DNA from 4 places in the Alkalihalobacterium sp. TH-98 genome. Region 1 is predicted to be linked to each of the others. Evidence: riboswitches for the same ligand, from Rfam matches in the RefSeq annotation. Region 1 holds a riboswitch; each other region holds the start of a gene.
The links. Region 1 has a riboswitch for cyclic di-GMP ahead of AC2VNP_RS15720 (type II secretion system protein). Riboswitches for the same ligand answer to the same signal wherever they lie in the genome.
Positions count from the first base shown of each region.

Region 2: another riboswitch for cyclic di-GMP. It lies ahead of AC2VNP_RS15605 (anti-repressor SinI family protein); the one in region 1 lies ahead of AC2VNP_RS15720 (type II secretion system protein).
Region 3: another riboswitch for cyclic di-GMP. It lies ahead of AC2VNP_RS12185 (YncE family protein); the one in region 1 lies ahead of AC2VNP_RS15720 (type II secretion system protein).
Region 4: another riboswitch for cyclic di-GMP. It lies ahead of AC2VNP_RS08910 (hypothetical protein); the one in region 1 lies ahead of AC2VNP_RS15720 (type II secretion system protein).

Region 1 is NZ_JBYCKM010000045.1:11,703-16,967, reverse strand. Features, by position in the region: gene AC2VNP_RS15740 (pilus assembly PilX N-terminal domain-containing protein) at 1-803, opposite strand, end outside; gene AC2VNP_RS15735 (PilW family protein) at 815-1,270, opposite strand; gene AC2VNP_RS15730 (type IV pilus modification PilV family protein) at 1,270-1,725, opposite strand; gene AC2VNP_RS15725 (prepilin peptidase) at 1,737-2,489, opposite strand; gene AC2VNP_RS15720 (type II secretion system protein) at 2,626-3,021, opposite strand; cyclic di-GMP riboswitch class II at 3,225-3,308, opposite strand; gene AC2VNP_RS15715 (sensor domain-containing diguanylate cyclase) at 3,575-5,265, opposite strand, start outside.
Region 2 is NZ_JBYCKM010000044.1:106,549-111,813, forward strand. Features, by position in the region: gene AC2VNP_RS15575 (aldehyde dehydrogenase family protein) at 1-668, shown strand, start outside; gene AC2VNP_RS15580 (hypothetical protein) at 960-1,247, shown strand; gene AC2VNP_RS15585 (helix-turn-helix domain-containing protein) at 1,291-1,524, shown strand; gene AC2VNP_RS15590 (helix-turn-helix domain-containing protein) at 1,566-1,901, opposite strand; gene AC2VNP_RS15595 (anti-repressor SinI family protein) at 1,983-2,105, opposite strand; gene AC2VNP_RS15600 (anti-repressor SinI family protein) at 2,569-2,715, opposite strand; gene AC2VNP_RS15605 (anti-repressor SinI family protein) at 2,966-3,157, opposite strand; cyclic di-GMP riboswitch class I at 3,189-3,277, opposite strand; gene sigK (RNA polymerase sporulation sigma factor SigK) at 3,837-4,541, shown strand; gene AC2VNP_RS15615 (class D sortase) at 4,708-5,265, opposite strand, start outside.
Region 3 is NZ_JBYCKM010000033.1:17,392-22,656, forward strand. Features, by position in the region: gene AC2VNP_RS12180 (M14 family metallopeptidase) at 1-1,529, shown strand, start outside; gene AC2VNP_RS12185 (YncE family protein) at 2,271-3,413, opposite strand; cyclic di-GMP riboswitch class II at 3,434-3,516, opposite strand; gene AC2VNP_RS12190 (hypothetical protein) at 3,628-4,005, opposite strand; gene AC2VNP_RS12195 (acyltransferase) at 4,429-4,614, shown strand; gene AC2VNP_RS12200 (VanZ family protein) at 4,873-5,265, shown strand, end outside.
Region 4 is NZ_JBYCKM010000023.1:8,870-14,134, forward strand. Features, by position in the region: gene AC2VNP_RS08900 (lysophospholipase) at 1-753, shown strand, start outside; gene AC2VNP_RS08905 (L,D-transpeptidase family protein) at 850-2,280, opposite strand; gene AC2VNP_RS08910 (hypothetical protein) at 2,767-3,324, opposite strand; cyclic di-GMP riboswitch class II at 3,375-3,457, opposite strand; gene AC2VNP_RS08915 (glycoside hydrolase family 16 protein) at 4,071-4,934, shown strand; gene AC2VNP_RS08920 (glycosyltransferase family 2 protein) at 5,084-5,265, shown strand, end outside.

The sequences.
Region 1 (5,265 bases):
GCATTACCACTTGCATTAATTTGGTTATAATATCTTATTTTATTTACATCTTGTATGGGGTAACCATTCCAGTTATCTTTTGCTAAGGAAACGTCTAATCCATAATAGTTAATAAAACTTTGTAAATTTGTAATAGCTGGTTTGACTATCTTTTTCCATTCAGTTTGATTTTGATGAACATCTCTACTACTTGTAAATAAAACACTGTCACCAGCATTACCAGGAAATTTGGGAGGTTTAGGTGGTTCCTCTTGCCCTGGTGGTAGTGGTGGTATTACAATAAATTCATCCTGATCAGGAACACTCGCTATCAATTCTAGTGATCTTTCAAATTTGCCTTCTCCACCTACATATTCTGCCACTAAATTGTAACTAAACTTCTTATGTTCTGATGTATCAATAGATTTAACATCAGTTATCGACACTCGAACACCCCGACCGTCAATTTCAAATGTTATCTGATCTGGTCGATCCATTTCTATATAATAGTAGGGCCCACTTTTTATAATTGGGATATCCTTATCATCCTCGTCTTTTACTGGAAAAAGAATATTTTCACCATCATGATACATGAGTAGCCCATCCTCGACCCAAAATGTTTCCATTTCACGCATCATTAAATCTAAGCCCGCTTCTAATTTATAAAACTCTTCCTGCTCCGCTATTGTGGTCACATTCATTTTTTTACCATAAAGAGTTGTATTTAATAATGCCGCTCCTACGATTGAAACAAACACGATAATAAATAATGTTAATATGAGGGCAGCACCCTGTTCATTTTTTATAGCTTTAAATTCATCCACTCGCCAACACCTCATCTTAGAAAACGTGTAATCGGATCATGATAAACGGTCGTTTGCAATTGAAACGTTCGATCTCGTTTTTTTAATAATAAAGAAACATTGTATTTCACTGGATTTTCAACAGGATCAGGTGTTACTGTAAAATCTTCAACATGACTGGTCAAAATATGATCACTATCTTTTAGATAAACTTGATTTAATGAGTTATTGTAGCGAATAAGGGTCTCACCATCGTTCCTTAATTCCCAATCGTCTAATGTAAAATAAAACTGTGCACCATCGCGAAGGTTTTCACTCATATACTGGGAAATAAACCTCGCTTCATGTTGTAACTGATTGTCTATACTTGTTTCTTGATGAACTTTCATTGTCGTATTCACTAATAAAAACACAGGAACCGATATTATCCCCATAATTGTAATCGTAACAAGTAATTCTACTAAAGTAACTCCACGTTGGTTTTTCATTATTGTTTCTTCACCACCGTTACGATTGTAGCTTCTTGACTGTTTGGTTCTCTTGATTTTAAAGTAACTTTTACTTCATAAAAATTATCAATAGCTCTTTCATTTACTTGTGGGTCAGATGTAACATTTACTAGATTACTAAAATGTATTTGATACATGACTTCTAAATCCGTTAGTTCTGGTTCCACTGTGCTTGTAATATCTATTGGTGAACATCCGGAATTCGCTGAACAAGTTCCATATATCGTTCTATTCTCTAATCCCTCAGGATAAGTACTAATTCTAGCTGTTTCCACCACTTCTTGAGCAGAATACTGAATTTGACTTTCTTTTCCTTGAGATACGGTATTCGTAAAAGTCCCTGTCATTAATGTGAGAATAGGAATGACAACAATCCCCAAAAGGGTAATAGTTACAAGTAACTCGATTAATGTAATTCCTCTTTGATCCTTCATAACCTCACACCTTACCATAATAAGTTCAAATACCAATTCCATATGTCATAACCAAATAAGTAAGCTAACAGCGTCCCAATAAAAATAAACGGCCCAAACGCAATCGGTTGTTTACGCTTCACGATGCCAAGCACCAAGAGCGTAATGCCGACAATCGTACCTACAAATGATGCTAATACGAGACTCATAACGGTCATCCACGGACCTAATGCAACACCGATCGCCGCATAAAGCTTTACATCACCACCACCCATACCACCACGGCTGACGATAGCAATCAGTAGTAACAATGCAAAACCAACAACCCCACCAAGTAAATAGTACCAAAACGGTTCCGTCCCAATAAATAAGCGACTAATGATTAATAAACCAAGCATTGGTAACGTCACCACATCTAAAATAAGTTGTTTGCGAATATCGGTTAAGACTGAAATAACAAGTAAAATAGTTAAAATGAGTGCAGGAATTAACTCTAGTTGAAGACCAACAAATTTATAAACAATAAAAATCGATGTTGCTGTTAATAATTCTCCAAATGGATATAAAGGAGAAATTTTTGTTTGACAGTAACGGCATTTTCCTTTTAAGAATAAGTAACTGAATACAGGAACTAGATCAAGTACAGTAAGTTTATGCTTGCAATTTGGACAATGAGAAGGTGGGAATGCTATGGATTCTTTGTTAAGTAGACGGATGGCTACTACGTTTAAGAAGGAGCCGAGTAATAACGCAAGTAATAAAAAGTAAATATCTAATAATATCAATTAAATCTCTCCTCATCAGAAATAATACATAACATCCCTTCTTTATTTAATAAATAGAGTTAAAATTTTCTAATGCAAGTATTAAATTATTTAAAAAGCTGTCGCTATCAATTATAGCGACAGCTAGTAATCCTTATTAACGTGCGTATTGAGACCCACTAGGTAAACATGCTGCTCCGATTTTTACAGTACTTGTAGTAGCGTTACCTTCAATAGAGAAAGCTGCAGCTGTAGCATCACAAGCTCCAAAAGTTTCAATTGTAGGCAGCGGATTAATATTTAATTCACCTAGTCTTGCAGCAACAGTTTCCCCAGTTGGATAATCACCTGTCTCTACTTTGTATCTTTGCAAATCATCATTAATAATCTTTACATTCTGTTCATTTGTTGCTTGACGTGCTTTATCACTATTCTGCCCTAACATCGGAATAGCAATCGCCGCAATAATCCCTAAAATAACAATTACAACTAGTAACTCAATAAGTGTTAAACCTTTTTGATTTTTAAGACGTTTTTGAATAAGTGCCTTCATTTAAATATCTCTCCCTTTTTTCTCATAGTTAATTTATTTTTTGAGCTTGTCCGCTCTCAAAACCGTACCTAATTTCTTGTTGCTAGACTTGACCTAATAATGATGCTTTTGACTTTGTTCGCTAACTTTTTTACCTTAATTTGTCATAAAATGACAAATTAAGTGCAAAAAAATAACCTTTACTAGACCTCCTCCGAGATGTCATATGTAAAAGTCGGTTGCACCACTAGCTCCGTACGACTTAGGTGCCCACATACAAGTCGTATTTCATCGCGCCTTTAATTTCAATATATTGAACAATTCTAGTAATAAATACTCTAATCTCTTATGTTTCAAACCTATTATAACAAGTCCTACTACTAAGATCATTAGAGAAGTGTAATTCCCTTTAATTTACTAGTCTGTTTGCTTCATCCTTGCAACTCTGATTATAGCAAGATTCTCCTAAATGAAAATACTTTTCGGTAAATTTTTTTATGGAATTTATATCAAATTTACTACTTTAGTCACAAAAGTGACAATAGTAATTTTTATTAGAAGATAAACTGTGTCGTTACCTCGTCAACGTATCTTCTAACGTTTCCACTGCTACTTGTACTTCAGATCGATCCCCATACACCGCCACGCGGTTTCTGCCTTTTTGTTTCGCTCCTGTATACATCGCACGGTCTGCTTGGCGGACAAGTGATACCGGATTGGACTCTTCATCATCGCTAGTTGCCACACCGATACTCGCCGTGATCTGAATCGTTTTCATTTCTCCTTCGTTGAGGTCGTTATGAATAAGGAACTGGTGTTGGGCAATGCGCAGACGTAATTCTTCCGCTTTCATGTATGCGGCAGTTGAATTAGTGTTTGTTAATAGAATGACAAATTCTTCGCCGCCATAGCGAGCGACAATTCCGTTTTCCCCTATTGTCTCTTCCATCAGCCTTGCGATTTGACAAAGTACGTCATTACCGGCTTGATGGCCATACGTATCATTAACAGACTTAAAATGATCTAAGTCTAGTAGAATGACCGCTACTTTATCGTTCTGAATGACGCTTTGTTCATAGTTTTCAATTAATAGTCGCTCAAACGAACGATAATTATAAAGACTTGTCAGCGGGCAACGTTCACTTTCTTTTTTCGTTGCTTCGTAATGACGGGCGTTATCAATCGCGACACCGACGAAGTTTGCGAGGATTTCCATTAACGTGACATTTTGCTTTTTATAGGCACTTTTTTGATTAACAGCGATCGTGATGATGCCTTTCAACTCACGATGTTGAATAATTGGGACGACCATTACGGAATGAGCTGTTTTTAACCAAAGACGCTCTGGTGTCGGCCATTGGCTCCTATTTTGAAAGACAACGGCTCTTTTTCTGCGGTACACTTTTTCAGTTACTGAATCAATTGTCTTTCCCGTTGAAAAAAGAGCAGTGGGGTCTTTTTGATAGGCTTCTAGTAGTTGCAGCTTCGTATTTTCAATTGTGTATAAGTAAATATAATCACTTGGAAATAAGTCTTTTATTTTATTGATAAATAAGTGAGCAGTCTCTTTTACTTCCCACGTACTGCTTAATTCAATGCCTAGTTCATTTACTTTTTTGAGTTGGTCATTCATTAGTTCACTTCTGCGATAGACTTTTAACATAATGGAAATTCCTATAAAAGCAACTGCAACGATTCCAGACGCCCCGTACCCAATTTCTTGGTACATCATGACAAGAATTACACTCATCGGCAAGACGAGTGCTGCAGTCGCCAGTTCCCATATCGTTCCTCTATCAAAGAACTTTGTTTTGACTTTCGCCAGATGATTTCGAATGAGGTAGATTAATACATGGTTAACGAACAGAAATGTACATACATACGCTGCTAACGGAACAAAAAAAACTAACGCATTTGGAAGCGGTAATCCAACGGCGAAGTAATACATCCCCGCGGCAGAAAGAGACGTTATATAGAACATAATGGAATTCAGTGGAATTCGATACAAGCTTTCACGATTTATTCTCATTAAAAGAAGGGAAAATAATAGTGCAAATTGGGTCACGATGATTTCAATTAAGAGACCATATAAAAGAAAACTAGCAAGAGATACCCATTGAAATAAGACGAATGAATACCCTCGATAATGAATGGGAAAAACTGCAGCGATTGCAGCTAAAACGAATAGAGAGAGGATTTCTTTTTCATTTCCAGCAATTTGAGAGAAAGCATGTTGATCAAAAGCAGTGATGAAAAAAACAGTCA
Region 2 (5,265 bases), on a different contig from region 1:
ACTCTCCCGTCATTGTGTTGAATGACGCCAATCTCAATCACGCAGTTGACTCTACAGTTTCTGGAGCGTTTTGGGCAGCCGGTCAAAACTGCTTAGGCGTTCAACGCATTTATGTAGAAAAAGATGTGTATGAAGAGTTCACAGCACAATTTGTTGAACAAACAAAAACCTATCGAAAAGGCAGCAAGTTGTTTGATAGTACTGATATGGGGCCGCTCATTCATGAACGAGAGGCGATCCGAGTTGAAAAACTAGTGAATGAGGCGATCAAACAAGGAGCCACTTTAGCATGCGGTGGAAACCGAGAAGGAGCATATCTCGAGCCGACGGTGTTAACAAACGTCCCGCCAAATGCAACGATCGCTAAAGAAGAAATCTTTGGCCCCGTCGTTCTGATTTTCGCAGTCAATAGTTTACAAGAGGCAATTGAACGGGCAAATGATGTGAACTATGGCTTGCAGGCAGGGATCTTTACCAATCACCTCCAGGCTGCTTTTGAAGCGATCCAAAGGCTCGATGTCGGTGGTGTCATGGTGAACGACAGCAGTGACTTCCGTATTGACAGCATGCCATTCGGTGGCGTCAAAGGATCAGGATTAGGAAGAGAAGGTGTGAAATACGCTATTCAAGAAATGACAGAACCAAAAGTGGTTTGCTTCAACCTTTAAAAGTTTTTATATCAAAATAGAGTGGTAGGGCTGTGTGTAGGTTCCTATCACTTTTTTTGTTGTCTATCGCCGATACCTCTCGATCTCCTTACCAATTCCCTATTTCTTACTTTTCTATTCTTAAAACAAGCGTCACGTAAATAAGTTAACACTAAGAAAGGCGTAATAAATGTTCTTAATAAAGAATGAAAGGACTTAAGTACCGTTTACTATAACGAACTTTAATCATATAATATTCTTTATAAAGAACGAAGTGGTGTTACCAAAGCAGGAGAGGAGGGTCATCAAATAATGCAGACCATTGATATAGAAAGTCCAATTCAGGCGGAATTAATGATACATCTCGTGAAAGACAACGTAGTCAACTCGAAATGTACTTATGTTAATGTATTTGAGTTCACAACAACATCACTTATATTTATTAGTTCTTTAAAATTTCCAGTTTCAGAGCAGGTCATTTATCGAACGACTCTTAATATATTTGGAAAGTCAATGGAAGTATACGGAATGATTTTAACGTGCGTGAAAAATGTTCAAAGTAAAGAGTATTACTATGAAATGAATTTTAAGACGAATTGAGGAATATCGATAAAAATGACAAAATAAAAAGGGTGAGGTAAATATGAATGGGGGGAATATTAGGGAGCTGCGAAGAAAGAAAGGTTTATCCTTAGATCGACTCTCTGAATTGTCAGGTGTTTCTAAGTCCTATTTAAGTTATATTGAGCGCGGTTTACAGACGAACCCGAGTTTATCGGTTTTGGAAAAGATGGCACAAGCACTTGGTGTTGAGCTAATTCACTTAATAGAAGTAATGAATTCGGAAGAAGAAGACAAACAATCCACCTCCATGTAGAGAGGTGGATTGTTTGTTTTTTCAATATATTGAACTTCCAATTAATTGTTGTTTTTACGCCACTTGTTAAATTCTAAGTACTCACGGAACTGTTCTTTTGAGACACCAGACTCCATCGCTTCTTTAACTAATTCCACCCAAGCTGAATCGAGGTCGTATTCTAACTCAGTTTTCTTTTCTTTATTTTCGTTTAATAGTGTTTCAACACTAACACCTAATACCGAAGAAATTTTTTCTAGGAATTGTATGGAGGGATTAGATTGGATGTTTCTTTCTATAGAACTTAAATAGGATTTTGCTACACCAGCGGATTCTGCTAATTCAGATAAAGACAAGCCTTTTTCTAATCGTAATCGTTTGACTGTTTCTCCGATCATCTGTATCGTTTCCTCTCTCAACCTGTATACTTATAGGAATTATAACAGTTTAAGGCTTGTTCTGTAAATAGAACTGCGAGATCATGTTTTAACGGTTTTGTTAAGGTATTCTTTAATTTCTTCAATCGTAAACCCTAATTCTTTAGCTTTAATTATTAAAGCTGTCCATTCTTTGTCCAAAGCCTCACAGGTCTTTGTGTTCATTCTTCTACCTCCTAGTTCCTGTACACAGTAATATCAGTCTACTGTCAGTATAGCAATAGGTCTATATATAAACACGGCGATCAATAGTTAATAAAATAGTTGGGAATTTGCGACTACAATTAGTTAACCCATTACCATCATATAAAAAAATAGGAAAAACTTTTAGTTACTGAAGTCATATTTATAGTAACAGTTGCAATAAATTTCCAATCGACATTTTATTTAGAGCGCGTAACACTTAGTGTAAATGTGTTTGTAAAGAATACTCTTAGAAAAAAAAACTATTCAACCTTTACTTTTAGACAAAAACTTCCGAATTTCTACAGTTCATTTATGGGTCAAAAGAAGGTATTTATAGTTTGGTAGTCCTACACTATTTCAATAGTGGTTATAGTAAAACTAATTTGACTTGGGAAACTAAGCTATTTAACTTAAGACTATACTCATAAAATTTATGATAGCGCTACCTTTCTTCTTGATTGCGATTACATTGCTCTAAAAAGGCTTTAACATCATCTAGCTGAAGTCCGATCTCTCTTGCATCTTTCATAAGTAAAATCCACTCTAAATCCAGCAGCCTTTCCTCGCAGGGTATTTCAGTAGGTTTCATACGATCTCTCCCTTTTCCTAATACTCCATTTTATTCTTCTTAATGTTCATTATATAGAACGATATTAGATAATCAAATAAGGTAATTGAAGAAAAATAGTGAAAAATAGACAGAATCAGTCGCTTTACGTTCGTTATATAGTATTTTTAGAGATTTTCCCTTTTTTAATTACTTTCTAGTAAGGCAGGTTCAGTTTGTAAAAAAAGTGATACGGGATGAACAAGTTTCATCTCATATCACTTTTCTCATATTATAGCGTAGCGTAAAAAGAGGAGGTCTTTTTGTTAATCGTGAACGTCCTTGATGTGCGAATGGTTTTTGCAGTTTTTTCAGTTTTCAAGAAAAAAGATCGCACTTCATCTGTATTCATACCTAAATCTTTCGCTTCCTTCATTAATTCAACCCATTCGTGATCAAGGTTTAATATCCCGCTACTCTTCATAATCATTACCTCCTAAAATACATTAAGCATTTCAGGTAGTCCAGCCATCATCATTGAGAATTCAACCTTAGACCTGTGACTTTGCGTCCCTACCTTTCAATAGGTTTGCCCTTTGACTGATTACTTTATTTTTTAATAATTAACATACTTTTTTACAATTTATATGACTTATGGCTTGTCATTAGTAGTATAAAGGATGAGAAAATTTTGTGGTGTTGAAGAGTGTCGATGTAATAAAATTTAGAAAGTAATGAATTTTGACAATGTTATAACACAAAATAGGTATAATTAACCTATTAAACAATATGAAAACAGTGAAAAGGTTATTTTTATAGTTATTTAGTCCTCTTTACGTAGTTGGAAGTTTATAAACCTTAAGGTATAGCCCAAATGTAGCAGGAATAAATTGTAAAATAGCAATAGATAATTGGAGATAATGTCGAGATTTTACTAACGAAAGTTTTATTTTTCTATAAAGGTAATTATGTTTTAATCTTATAGAAGAAAAATGTTGACTATTTAAGTATTACATTGAAAGAGTTGTTTTTGTGATTAGATCAAGTTAAATATGTTTCTTAAAGTGTAATATTTAAAAAATTTCACATATTTTTTGTGTACAGACACAACCGAGCCCATCCCTACATAGACATAAGATATCAAACCTTATGGGGGTGAGGAAGTGTCATTATTTGCAGCCATCACCTATTTCTTTAAGGAAGTCATTGTTTTTGTATCGTACGTAAAAAACAATGCCTTCCCGCAACCGCTTTCGAAAGCAGAGGAGCAAAAGTACTTACAGCTCATGGAGCAAGGAGACGAAGAAGCTCGAAATCGCCTCATTGAACATAATTTACGATTGGTTGCCCATATCGTTAAAAAGTTTGAAAATACACGTGAGGATACCGAAGACTTGATCTCGATAGGTACGATTGGGTTAATAAAGGCGATTGAGAGCTATTCGCAAGGTAAAGGAACGAAATTAGCGACATATGCAGCAAGGTGTATTGAAAATGAAATCCTCATGCACCTTCGTGCGTTAAAGAAAGTAAAAAAAGATGTTTCTCTCCATGATCCAATTGGAACGGATAAGGAAGGAAACGAAATTACGTTAATTGATGTCCTTCAAGAAGAAACCGATGACATCGTTGACACGATCCAACTGAAAATGGAAAAGAAACAAATTTACGATTACATCCACGTTCTAGATGAACGAGAAAAAGAAGTCATTGTCGGGCGGTTCGGCTTAGACTTAATGAAGGAAAGAACACAAAGAGAAATTGCAAAAGAATTAAACATTTCGAGAAGCTATGTTTCTCGGATTGAAAAGAGAGCTTTAATGAAGTTGTTTCATGAATTTTACCGGAGAAATAACGGGCAGGTATAGAATGAGAAAGGAAGTATGAGAAGAGTAACTTCTCATACTTCCTTTTAGTTGAATTCCATATTGTTTTTCACATGCATTCCAAAAGTATATCGAAATGATACTAGTTTCCATATAAATATAAGAAAGGCAGCGTGAGAATAGTCGTTCTTACGCTGTCTTTTGACGTTTAATTAATCGGTTTTGCATATATAATATAACGGTCCGGTGCACTGCCGACATAAGAAAATGGATAACACGTCGTGACAACTAGTACTTCATGCGGTGCTGTTGAGCCTATAATCGTTCGGTCATCAGCATCCACGATTTTCGTACTTTCAATTTCATACACAAACTCCCCGTAAGGAAGTTTAATAATAAATCGATCCCCAATTTCAAGCTCGCCCATTCTACGAAACACGGTGTCTCGGTGCCCGGATAAGACAATTTGATCGTTTTGCGTTGGCCAAGCTGTTCCTTTGTAGTGACCAACACCTTTTTCTAATTCATCTTCATCTGTTCCTTCAACGATTGGAAGTTCTGCATGAATGGAAGGTATCGATAATATTCCAACGGTTTCTCCCACTTCAGGATTAAAGTCGTCGATGGTAGGTTGAACGTTATCCGCTGTTTCTGACGTTTTGAGAAGTTCATAAGCAGATGTAAGACTGGCTTTTTGAGCTGACTGTGTTTGCCAATATTGGTATCCACCGAACAGAAGTAATCCTAGTCCAGCTATGATAAATAT
Region 3 (5,265 bases), on a different contig from region 1:
CGCTTTACCCGAAAGGCACATATGTTGTTCCAATGAATCAAGCAAAACGCGGTCTAGCTAATGCAGTACTTTATCAAGGTGATAATGTATCTGATTGGAATGCGATGTATGACCCAATCGTCGTTAACTTCCCGGCGTTAAGAGGGTTTGATATTGATACTGTTCGTGAGGCGGGTGCATTTGCTGGAGTAACAGCTGCAGTAGAAAACGTTACGCTTCCAAAAGGCAGTGTCACTGGAAACACACCAAAACAAGTCTTGCAAAATACGAATAATGATACGATCAAACTTGTGAATGAGCTTCTGAAAAATGGGAAAACAGTCGAAGTAGCAATGGAAACCAATGACCGTGTAAACGAAGGAGACTTTATCGTTGCAACAAAGGATCTTCGTTCATATGAGGGCAAGTATTACTTTGAAACGCTCCCATTAGGGAATGGACAAAATCTTAAAACAAACCGCCTTACGCAGCCAAAAGTCGCTGTAACAGGTTCTGCACAGTTGAGGTTTTCATTAAATCAGCTTGGATTTAATTTAGTGGATGCAGCGAGTGCTGATGTGATTGTGAGTGATAGTAGTACGTTTAATGCGGCTAATGTAAATGGAAAATCGTATATTGGTATGGGAGTTCATGCTTTAAATGCTGCACGTAATAGCGGCTTGCTTCCTGGATTTACTTGGAGTTTCACAAGAGCCAACCATGAAGGACTTGTAAAAGCGAATGTCAATGAGCACCTTTTAACTTCAGGTTACGGGGAAGAAGAGCTTCTTTATGTCACGACGGGAGCATGGATTAATTCAGTTCCTGAAGGCGCAGACGTTTTAGCTACGTTCAGTGACAGTGATGACTTCTATGTCGCTGGCTGGTGGCCAGAACACCAAGATGCAAAAGGACAAACTCTAGCATTTACGACGTCAACGGAAGACACAACATTTACTTTATTTGCGAACGACTTAGCCTTTAGAGCTCATACAGAACACAGCTACCGTCTACTTGCAAACAGCATTTATGCTTCTGTTGGTTCAGCGGTTGAGAAGAAAGGTAAAGGACAAGCAAAAGGTCAAGAAATTAAGGTTGAAAACGGCCAAGTAGAAAGAACACAAGAAAATGGTAAAGATAAAGTAAAAACAACGATTACTGAGAATGCATTAATAAATGCAGCGAAAAATAGTGATCGAGTTGACCGCTTTATTGTCGAAGTAGAGGGGCAAGCTAACAATGTGATTGAAGTTCAACTTCCATCAAGTGAAATTCAAGAATTGAAACAATCACAGCCGGAAGCTAAGCTTGAACTTCAAACAGGAACCGGTTCATACACAATCCCATTAGCAGACTTTGACCTTGAGAAAGTCGCTAAAAACAACGGTAAAGACTTCATGCTATCGATCAAAGTAGTGGTTGAAGAAGAAGTGTATGGTGAAGGAAGAGAAACAGAAGAACGTGTTGTTGAGGTTAGCCATGTAACCATTTCTGCACTCGTTGGAAACGCAGAAGTTGAGATTACAAGTTTTACCGTTTTACAAGAGTAGATTTAGATTAATTGGAGATGTTCACAGTGACTACCCGAACTTTGTTGAAAAGTGGGAGGGAGTTGATGTATTAAAAAGCTTTAGTGAATGTTAACTTTTACACTCTTTCAGGTAATGCAACCTTTTTGGTAAATCCAGGACGAGGTGCATGCCTCCAAACGTAAACAGGTTCAGGTCCTAGTGAGCTGATTGTGGATTAAATAAAAACTAATATCTAAGAAAAAAGCATGTTATCACCAAAAAGGTGGATAACCTTCTATTTATACAGAGGGTTATCCACCTTTACGAGTTACACACAGGGATCGAAAGGGTTTATAGGTATTTATATATAGTTATCCACATCTAGAATCGAGGGACCTGTACCTTAGTCTTCCTTTTTATAGCCTTGTTTTTACTTTGTGGAATATAAACTTCACAAATTACAGATATTTCATCAAATTAAATGAAACCGAATGAAACCGTCACAGTGACACCCCGAAAAATATTGTTTCAAGTTAGTAGATAGATTGAGAGGCGAAGTTATTGTTTTATCTGCTATTAAAAATAAATCGACTAAAGTTAAAAATATTTTAGTCGAAGTTGATAATATTTGGCGAAAAGTTGAAAATATATCGGCCGAAGTTAAAAATAATAAGAAGTGATGCTGCCCCACTGTGTGGGTATAAAAAAACCTGGGTCTAATCCAATAAGGACCCAGGTTTTTTTATATAAGAGAGATCCTAATAGGCTCTTTCATTAAAGTTAACGGTTAATTATGCGTACATCGATACCATGGATATCTCCACCAGGCATTTCAATTTGTTTGACTTTCTTTAGCGAGCGCGTATTAATGATGGATACTCCTGGGCGTTGACCGGCAATGGCATGCGTCCCTGTAGCTGGTTCTGGTCCTCTTGTTGTCACATAAGCCCATTGTCCGTTTGGTGAAAAGTTCATTAAGTCAGGTGCGCTTCCAATGTAGGACACTTGGTTTACGGCCTCATTTGTCTCAATATCAAATATCGTTGCATTATTTGTCATCCGATTAATCACCCAAAGGTTTTGGTTATCTGGTGTAATCGCAACCCCATGAGCATCCTTACCTAATGTGTCTTTTGTCTCGATTAATTCATGAGTTTCGGTATCAAAAATATACAATTCACCGAGATCAGCACTTCCTGCATTCGCATACATCGTTTTTCCATCGGGAGAAAGGATTAACCCACAGCCATGTGGTTTGACATCATCCTTATCGTAAGCTTTCACTAGCTCTAAAGTGTCCGTTTCAAATATGAGTAAACCGCCGCCTCCAAGTGTTACATAAAAGTATTTATCATCCGCTGTAAAGAAGTGACATACTGGCGTAGTATTTGGGAAGCGTTCTTTTTCGGTGAGTTCCTCGTAATCTTCTAATTCGACGGTTTTCACATATTTAAATTTTTCATTTTTTACATCGGTTTCAATAACAGAGATACTTTTGCTAGGGGTGTTCGACACGATGACTTTATCTCGTTTATTCGTTGGTATGGCAGCATGAGCCCCTGGAGCGGTCGGGATCGTTGCGATAACTTCTTTGTCGGACCCGCGAATCACTGAAACATCTCCACTAGTCATATTAGCGACATACGCATATTCACCTTTGTTATCAAAGACTAACATATGCGGTGTTTTCCCTACACCATCATCTTCAGTTAACGTCTGCTCTATTCGGTGATTTGCTCCATTGATAATATGGATCTCATTATTTAATTGATCGGCTACCCAAATTTCATGACTGATAAAGCCATTTCCTCTTTCTGAAGGGTGAGAAAAACCTGTCATTACCAATAGGGATACTAGTAATAATAGGCACAAAAATTTAGCGTTCGATCTAAACGCCTTTTCTAATGATATGTTGCTCTTCATATGTATCTCCTCCTAATGCTTTTGTAGAGGGTGGGTCGCACTACTAGCTCCCTATATCCCAAGTGCCCGTATGTAGAATATAGTTCAAAGCTCCCATTCCTGTCAGATTATAGTGGAATATTCTGAATTTATCAATACTAAGTTCTCAACAATTTTCTACATAATTCACAGTATACCCAATAATGGGGGGCAGACCTCTATGTAAACGTAACTCTTACCGCTGCATCAGCTTTGCCATCCAAAGTACAAGATCTATGATACTGCCGTCGATCCCACTTTGAAAGTAGACCCATAATTGTCCGCCAGTTGTGGTTGGTGTTCGGTCAAACACAACGGTTTTAGAAAAATACCCGTAAGCAGGCGGAGCATCTGCATCCTGAAGCTGGTTCATCCCAGCGAGAAGATCCGTATGGGCCGAAAACCGCTGACCAATACGAAACAGCGAATCTGTAGGGGGAGTAACATAAATGGTACGAAAAGTAGGTTCCACAAGGACAGGAACAATAAGAGTCCAACCTGGAAATATTAAATTTGGATCCGTTATTGGTGGATTTAATGGTTGGCTCTTTAATCCCCAAGACTGTACTGCCAAATGAGCAGCAATTGAAAATAACGTATCGCCAGGCTGGACGGTATAAACGACATGGGTTTCTCTTACAACCAGCGTAATATACTCACTCCCTACTATGTGCTAATAACAAATATATTAATTATAGATGAAGAATATGATTTGGATTGCGTCACAGAACGTCTTAGTAGTGATTAGTAACCCCAACACGATCATCCAATCCAACCTTAATTTCGTTGAGAGAAATTCATTACGAATTACTTTTTAGCCAATTTCCTTTGTTTAAGTCTATTCTAGTAAAAATAACGAAACCTAGGATCAAAGACCTGTATACCAGAAAGAAAGTCACACATTGTCGTAAAAAAAATAATCTCCTCAACAAGTTTCGCCTTACTTCAAAAGTAAAATTTGGTAAAGTATATGAAAACGATTACAGAGGTGAATAAGATGTCCTTTGAGTTGGTGCTAGATGCGATACTAGGAAAGAGAGAATTGTTCCATGTTATTGATTGTACAATATGCGGCCACGAAGAAATTTACTACGTTGAGCCTGAGTCGAAACAACAAATAGGGAAAGCTTGTTCACATTGTGGGTTTGTTCAGAAATTTGAGTTTGATCACCAAAAAGAATAGTGATCAATACCTTATCTCCAAGAGTTTATTCTGATAAAAAAGTAGGTTAAGTACCTGCTTTTTTAGTTGGGGATTTTCCCCTCATCTTACTCTCGCTAGCCTCTCATTTCCCTCTTTTTCTGCTTCAAATCTTCCTAAATAAGAACAATTAACTAGTTGGGCTGTTGCTAATCCTAGCTAAAGCGTTAAAATAATAGATAACGACTTGATTGACTAAAAGGTCAAATTTTAGCAGCATCGTAGGGAGTTTTTCATTGCATGATTAAATGGTTTTCCTGGACAGCTGTGATCGCTTGGATGGCGCTTATTTTCTACTTATCGCATCAACCAGCAACAGTGTCTAGCGAGTTAAGTTCAGAAGTTACAGAGGTAATCATAGAAATCATTGAAACAGTCGCCCCGAATATTCAATTTGAATTCGGCAACTTAAATCATCTGGTAAGAAAAAATGCTCACTTCTTCGCTTACTTAGTCCTCGGAATGCTGACGATTAACGCCTTAAGAAGAAGTGGGAGCATTGGATATCGAAGTATGGGAGTAGCTCTAGTCATATGTATCCTTTACGCCATTTCAGATGAAGTGCATCAACTCTTTGTTCCCGGCCGGTCTGGAGAAGTGCGAGATGTGCTCATTGATACTGCTGGTGCAAGT
Region 4 (5,265 bases), on a different contig from region 1:
CGCGGTCATGGAAAAACAGGAGAAAACAACGGAACTCTTGGTTTTTTCGCAGATAAAAATGGTTTTGAAAGAGTTGTAGAGGATATAAAAGAGATAAATGATAGTATTCATAGTCAATACCCAGAAACACCAGTGTTCATCATGGGTCATAGTATGGGATCCTTTATAGTCCGCCGTTTTATCCAACGGTTTCATGATGTTGTTGAGGGGGTTATTTTGTCTGGTACAGGCGGAAACCCCGGCATTTCAGGGAAAGTAGGGAAATTAGTTGCAAAATCTCAAATACGAAAGATAGGTAATCGAACAGAAAGTCCATTACTAAATAAATTATTTTTTGGGAACTTTAACAAAGGATTCAAGGAAGCAAAAACGGAGTATGATTGGTTAACAAGAAATCCGCAGGAAGTTCAAAAGTATATTAAAGATCCTCATTGTGGCTTTATCGCTACCTCAGGATTTTATTATGATTTAATATCTGGGCTTGAGACTATTCACCATCATCAAGAAGTAAAAAAAATAAACAAAGATTTACCGATTTTTATTTTTAGTGGTGATCACGATCCTGTAGGTCATAATAAAAAAGGTGTATTAAAAGTAATTCAACAATATAAAAAGGTAGGAATGAAAAATATTAATTATACCTTTTACAAAGAAGGACGTCATGAAATGTTGAATGAATTAAATAAGGATGAAGTAATGAAAGACATTTATCAGTGGATTGATAAACAATTGGAGAACGGTCTCAATAGATAAATGACTTGGTACCTAAAGTGGTAGAAAGAAATCGGCTAGTCACTTTGGTGACATAATAAAACCAGGAAATCATCTGCGATTTCCTGGTTTCTGTCGTTAATAGATAACAACTGGATCATAGACCCTTAGATTATCATAAACTTTTTTCATGACACTTGGTGGTACATTGACGCAGCCGTTAGATCCTTGATTATGGTAGGCATTGCTTGACCAGTTAGTTCGCCAGTCTGCGTCGTGGAAGCCTTGACCGCTGTTTGTAAACGGTGCCCAATAATCGACGTCAATGGCGTACGTATCACTAGTGAGTGTATATGGTGTCCGTTTAAAAAGAATGTACCACACTCCTGGTAAGGTATCTTGTTTTTTAGTTCGGTCTCCAGTAACCACATGGGTGGTTAAGACTAGTTCGCCTTCTCTGTAGATCCACATGCGTTGTTGGGCGATGGACACTTCAGCATACGTATGTCCAATGCCGTTGTTTGCGGTAACGCCGTAACCAAAGCCTTCACCGCCCCAGCCATTTCCGTAAATATTAGAAGCAGAAAATGACGTTTCACCGTTTTCAAAAGCTTCTAATATCAATTTTGACTCTTTTTCAACATCAAGTGCCCAGCCATATCCTTTTCCTTTAACAGATATAACAGAACCTGAATGAGTCTTAAAGGTAAAATCTTTCCCTAAAGTGGATTGAGCGTCATTAATTTCAGCTACTTTCTTAGGAATACTATGTTTATTTATCTCGATCTTCAAATCTTCTGATACGGAAGCACTTGTAATAAGGTCGCTAGCTATTAAGGAGTAGACTTGGTCTTCTACCTCATAATCGACCGTATGCTGAAGGAAATCCTGCAGCTTGTTTACTTGGTTTTGTACAAGTTCACTATCTTCCTTGATCGGTTCTAGATAGAGGGGCTCTAGAAAGATTTCGCTCGTATAATCTTGCTTGTCGAACGCATCTAAAAGACGATGGACATCATATTGCTCACCTTCAATGCTTTCAGAAATCAGAATTTCGCCTTCTTCTAAGATGGCTTGCGCATTTACAGGCGCTGCCAATTGCTCATTCATAGTGGTGAGTTTTTGCTCGAATTCGGTTCTCAGAACTTCACTACGATATTCGTCGGTTTGACTTGGCAGTAAAAAATACGTTTTCGCTTCTGTAGATGGGAAAAAGGTCGCCTGACTTCTTAAAGTTTCTCTAATCCCGGGTAAGTCACTTTCTGTAAACTCCATCTTTGTTTCAGTTCCTTCTAAAATGAGCTGGTCCCCAACATAGATTTGGTTTTTAAGCACAGAGGTTTGCAACTTTTCTAGGGCTTGATCAGCTGTCAGCCCGCTAACTTCTATTCCATTAATCGTAATGTTTGAATTAAAATGTGTATTTTGATAGTAGATCATTACCGTCAATATAAGTGCAGTAATAAAGATAATAATGGATAGAATGTACTTCCAGTTTTTATACCATTTATTAGGTTGTTTCTGTCGAAGATTATTTTCTTCTACAGATTTTTCTACGGCATAACCCATATATATCCCCCCGACCTTCGACTTTCTTAGACTCTAAAACTTCTTATCTAACTTAATTATAATCTTTTACTACCATTTTACTAGATAGGAAATTTATATTTTGTCGTTTTTTGTAAGTTGGGGAAGTTTATTATAAATTTTTGGTGAACTTATGTAGGATACTGGAGAAATACTTGGTGGGGTTGTTGCAATTATTTAATTTCTCTGGGCTAAGAAGTAGGCGATAGGAAAGCTTTACAGGTTGAATTATAAATAGGGAGTGAGTTAGATAAGAGGATAGTTACTTTATATCAACATAGAGACTTCTAATAATACAATTGTCTAGTACACACCATTATTAAAAAACGTGGAACACGCTGTGAAACAAGATTATTCGGGGAGTCACTGTGAAGGTATCCTATGCTTCTAAATGAACAAATACTGTTGTAATAGAATGAAAGGAGAAAAGGCCAAATAAGCCATTCTCCTCTCTTTTGTTAATAATAATTATTTTTTCCCACCTGCATTGGAACCAGAAGCAGGTCCTTGTGGCACATCCTTTTTGATGTGCCCTAATTGTTTACCATTATTGTCTTTCTCATTATCGCCATCTGCTGGAGCAGGATCTACAAATGTTACTTCTTTCTTTTCTTGTCCTTCCCAAGAAACTTGACTATTACCAGCTGTCATTTGGATGTCAAATACAAACTTATAAGTACCTGCTTCATCTGCTTCAAACGTAATTACAGAAGTGTAATAACCATCATCATCTAGTACTAACGAACTTTCTCCTTCAAATACCTCATCATTAACTGTCCAGTTATACGTTGCGGCAGAGCCTGTTTTCAAAGCCGATGCTGTAAGTGTAACAGTTTCTCCGACTTCCAATTCATAAGTATCTGCTGTTAAAGTTAATTCATGGACATCCTTAACAAATTTGCTTTCTACATTTTCTGTTACATCTTCAGCTCCTGCTTCTGCAGCAAAAGCTCCTCCTGCAAATACTGATAATGCTAAAGAAGTTGCAATTGTTAATCCTACTACTTTTTTTGTTAATTTTCTCATTTCCCATTTCTCCTCTTAAATCAATTTTTTAATATAGTAAAAACCAATCATTAAGAGGGCCGGTTACACCACTAGCTTCATATACCCCAAGGTGTCCAAATAAGGGTTATACTTCATCGCTTCCCAAAGTTAAAACTAAGTACATAGGCCTAACATTTAGGACTTTGCGCCTTTCTTTCTTGTGGCCACGTGAAATAGTAGTGCATTGTCTCTATTTCGAATTATATATTCGTTTTAGAGAATATGGAAGATTTTTGTTTCGACATATATATACAAAGAGCCACATCAATTTTAATAGATTTAATAAACTACAGTTAAATATATTTTTCATGGGCAAATTTAAAGAAATGTTGAGGTCGATGTTATGTAGTGAATATATCTTTACTTATCAATAATTGTAATGTACGTATAAACTGTCGAATTTTTTGGAAAAAAAATCATTTAAATTTAACTGTAGTTCAATTTATAATAAAAGAGTATCAATAGAATTTTAGTGGAGATCTGTAGAATGATTGATCCACAACTCAAAAAAGCTTGCATGGAAAATTTATTTTCTATGTCTTTTTTTAGCAGTTATTGTTCTCTATAAAGCACAATAAAATATAGATATTGAATGAAAATTTTAGCAAAGGAGTGAAGTGAACTATTTGTTTTATAGGAATTTTGGCATGGTAGTCCACTATTGTGTATGAGATACAATGTTCTTTAAAACGAATAAAAAATTCAAATATGATTAGGTGTGTTTTATGAAAAAATGGATAGGAATTACCTTAGTCTTTCTAATTGTAATCTCGTTCTTTTGGTTAGGTGGGGAAAAAAGTCGCTCATTCAATAATCAAGCTTTATCCGAAGAGTCTGTATCTGTTTCACCAACTCATAAGATCGAAGTGAAAAGCGAAGACAGCAGTTGGAGTGAACCTCCAAGTGATGAACAAGATGTAGACGGTTGGAAGTTAGTTTTCTTTGATGATTTTACAGATGAAAAACTGAATACAAAAAATTGGACGGCTCTAAAGCGAAAAGAAAGCTATAACAACGAACTTCAGGAGTATTCTCCCAGAAATGTAGAAGTTAGTAATGGTCGACTTAATTTAATAGCAAAGGAGGATGGTGTCGCTCCTAAAAAGTATAGTTCGGGACTTGTTGAAACGAAGGGTAAATTTGATTTTCTTTATGGGAAAGTTGAAGTGAAAGGAAGGTACCCTGTTGGTAAAGGACTATTTCCAGCTATATGGATGTTACCGTCTGATGGAAAGGACCATTTACCTGAGATTGATATATTTGAAAATGTTGGTCACGAACCGCATCTCATCTATCAAGTTCACCATTGGAGGGAAAACGGAAAACTTCAAACAACTTATAATAAAACAGAAAATCAGGAAATTGATACAGATCATATATACGGAATTGAATGGGAAGAAAACGAAATACGGTGGTATGTGAATGAAGAGCTTGTTTTTACTTCTACCAATAACATCCCGGATATGCCAATGCATCTTATTATTAATTTGGCTATAGGTGGAAATTGGCCAGGGGACCCTGATTTAAGTACATTCTTTCCTGCCATATTCTCTATAGATTACGTTAAAATTTATAAGAAAGTAGGATAATAAAAATGGAAAGTATACTTAATATAACGATATTGGTCATATTTTCAATTTGTACGATATTCCCAATATTCCATATAGTTAATGCTTGTATTTTATCATCAAAAAAGCCCTACTATATGAAAAGCGTGAGGTCCCCAAACGAGAAATCGATGAGTATATTAGTTCCATGCTATAACGAACAATCGATTGTTGAGACATTAATTTTCGGTATGAAAAACTTAAATTATCAGAATTACGAATATATTATTATTAATGATGGTTCAACAGATCATACATTAAGCTTATTAAAAAGGTTGTTAGATTTAGAGGTGACGGTGAAACGAACTACTAC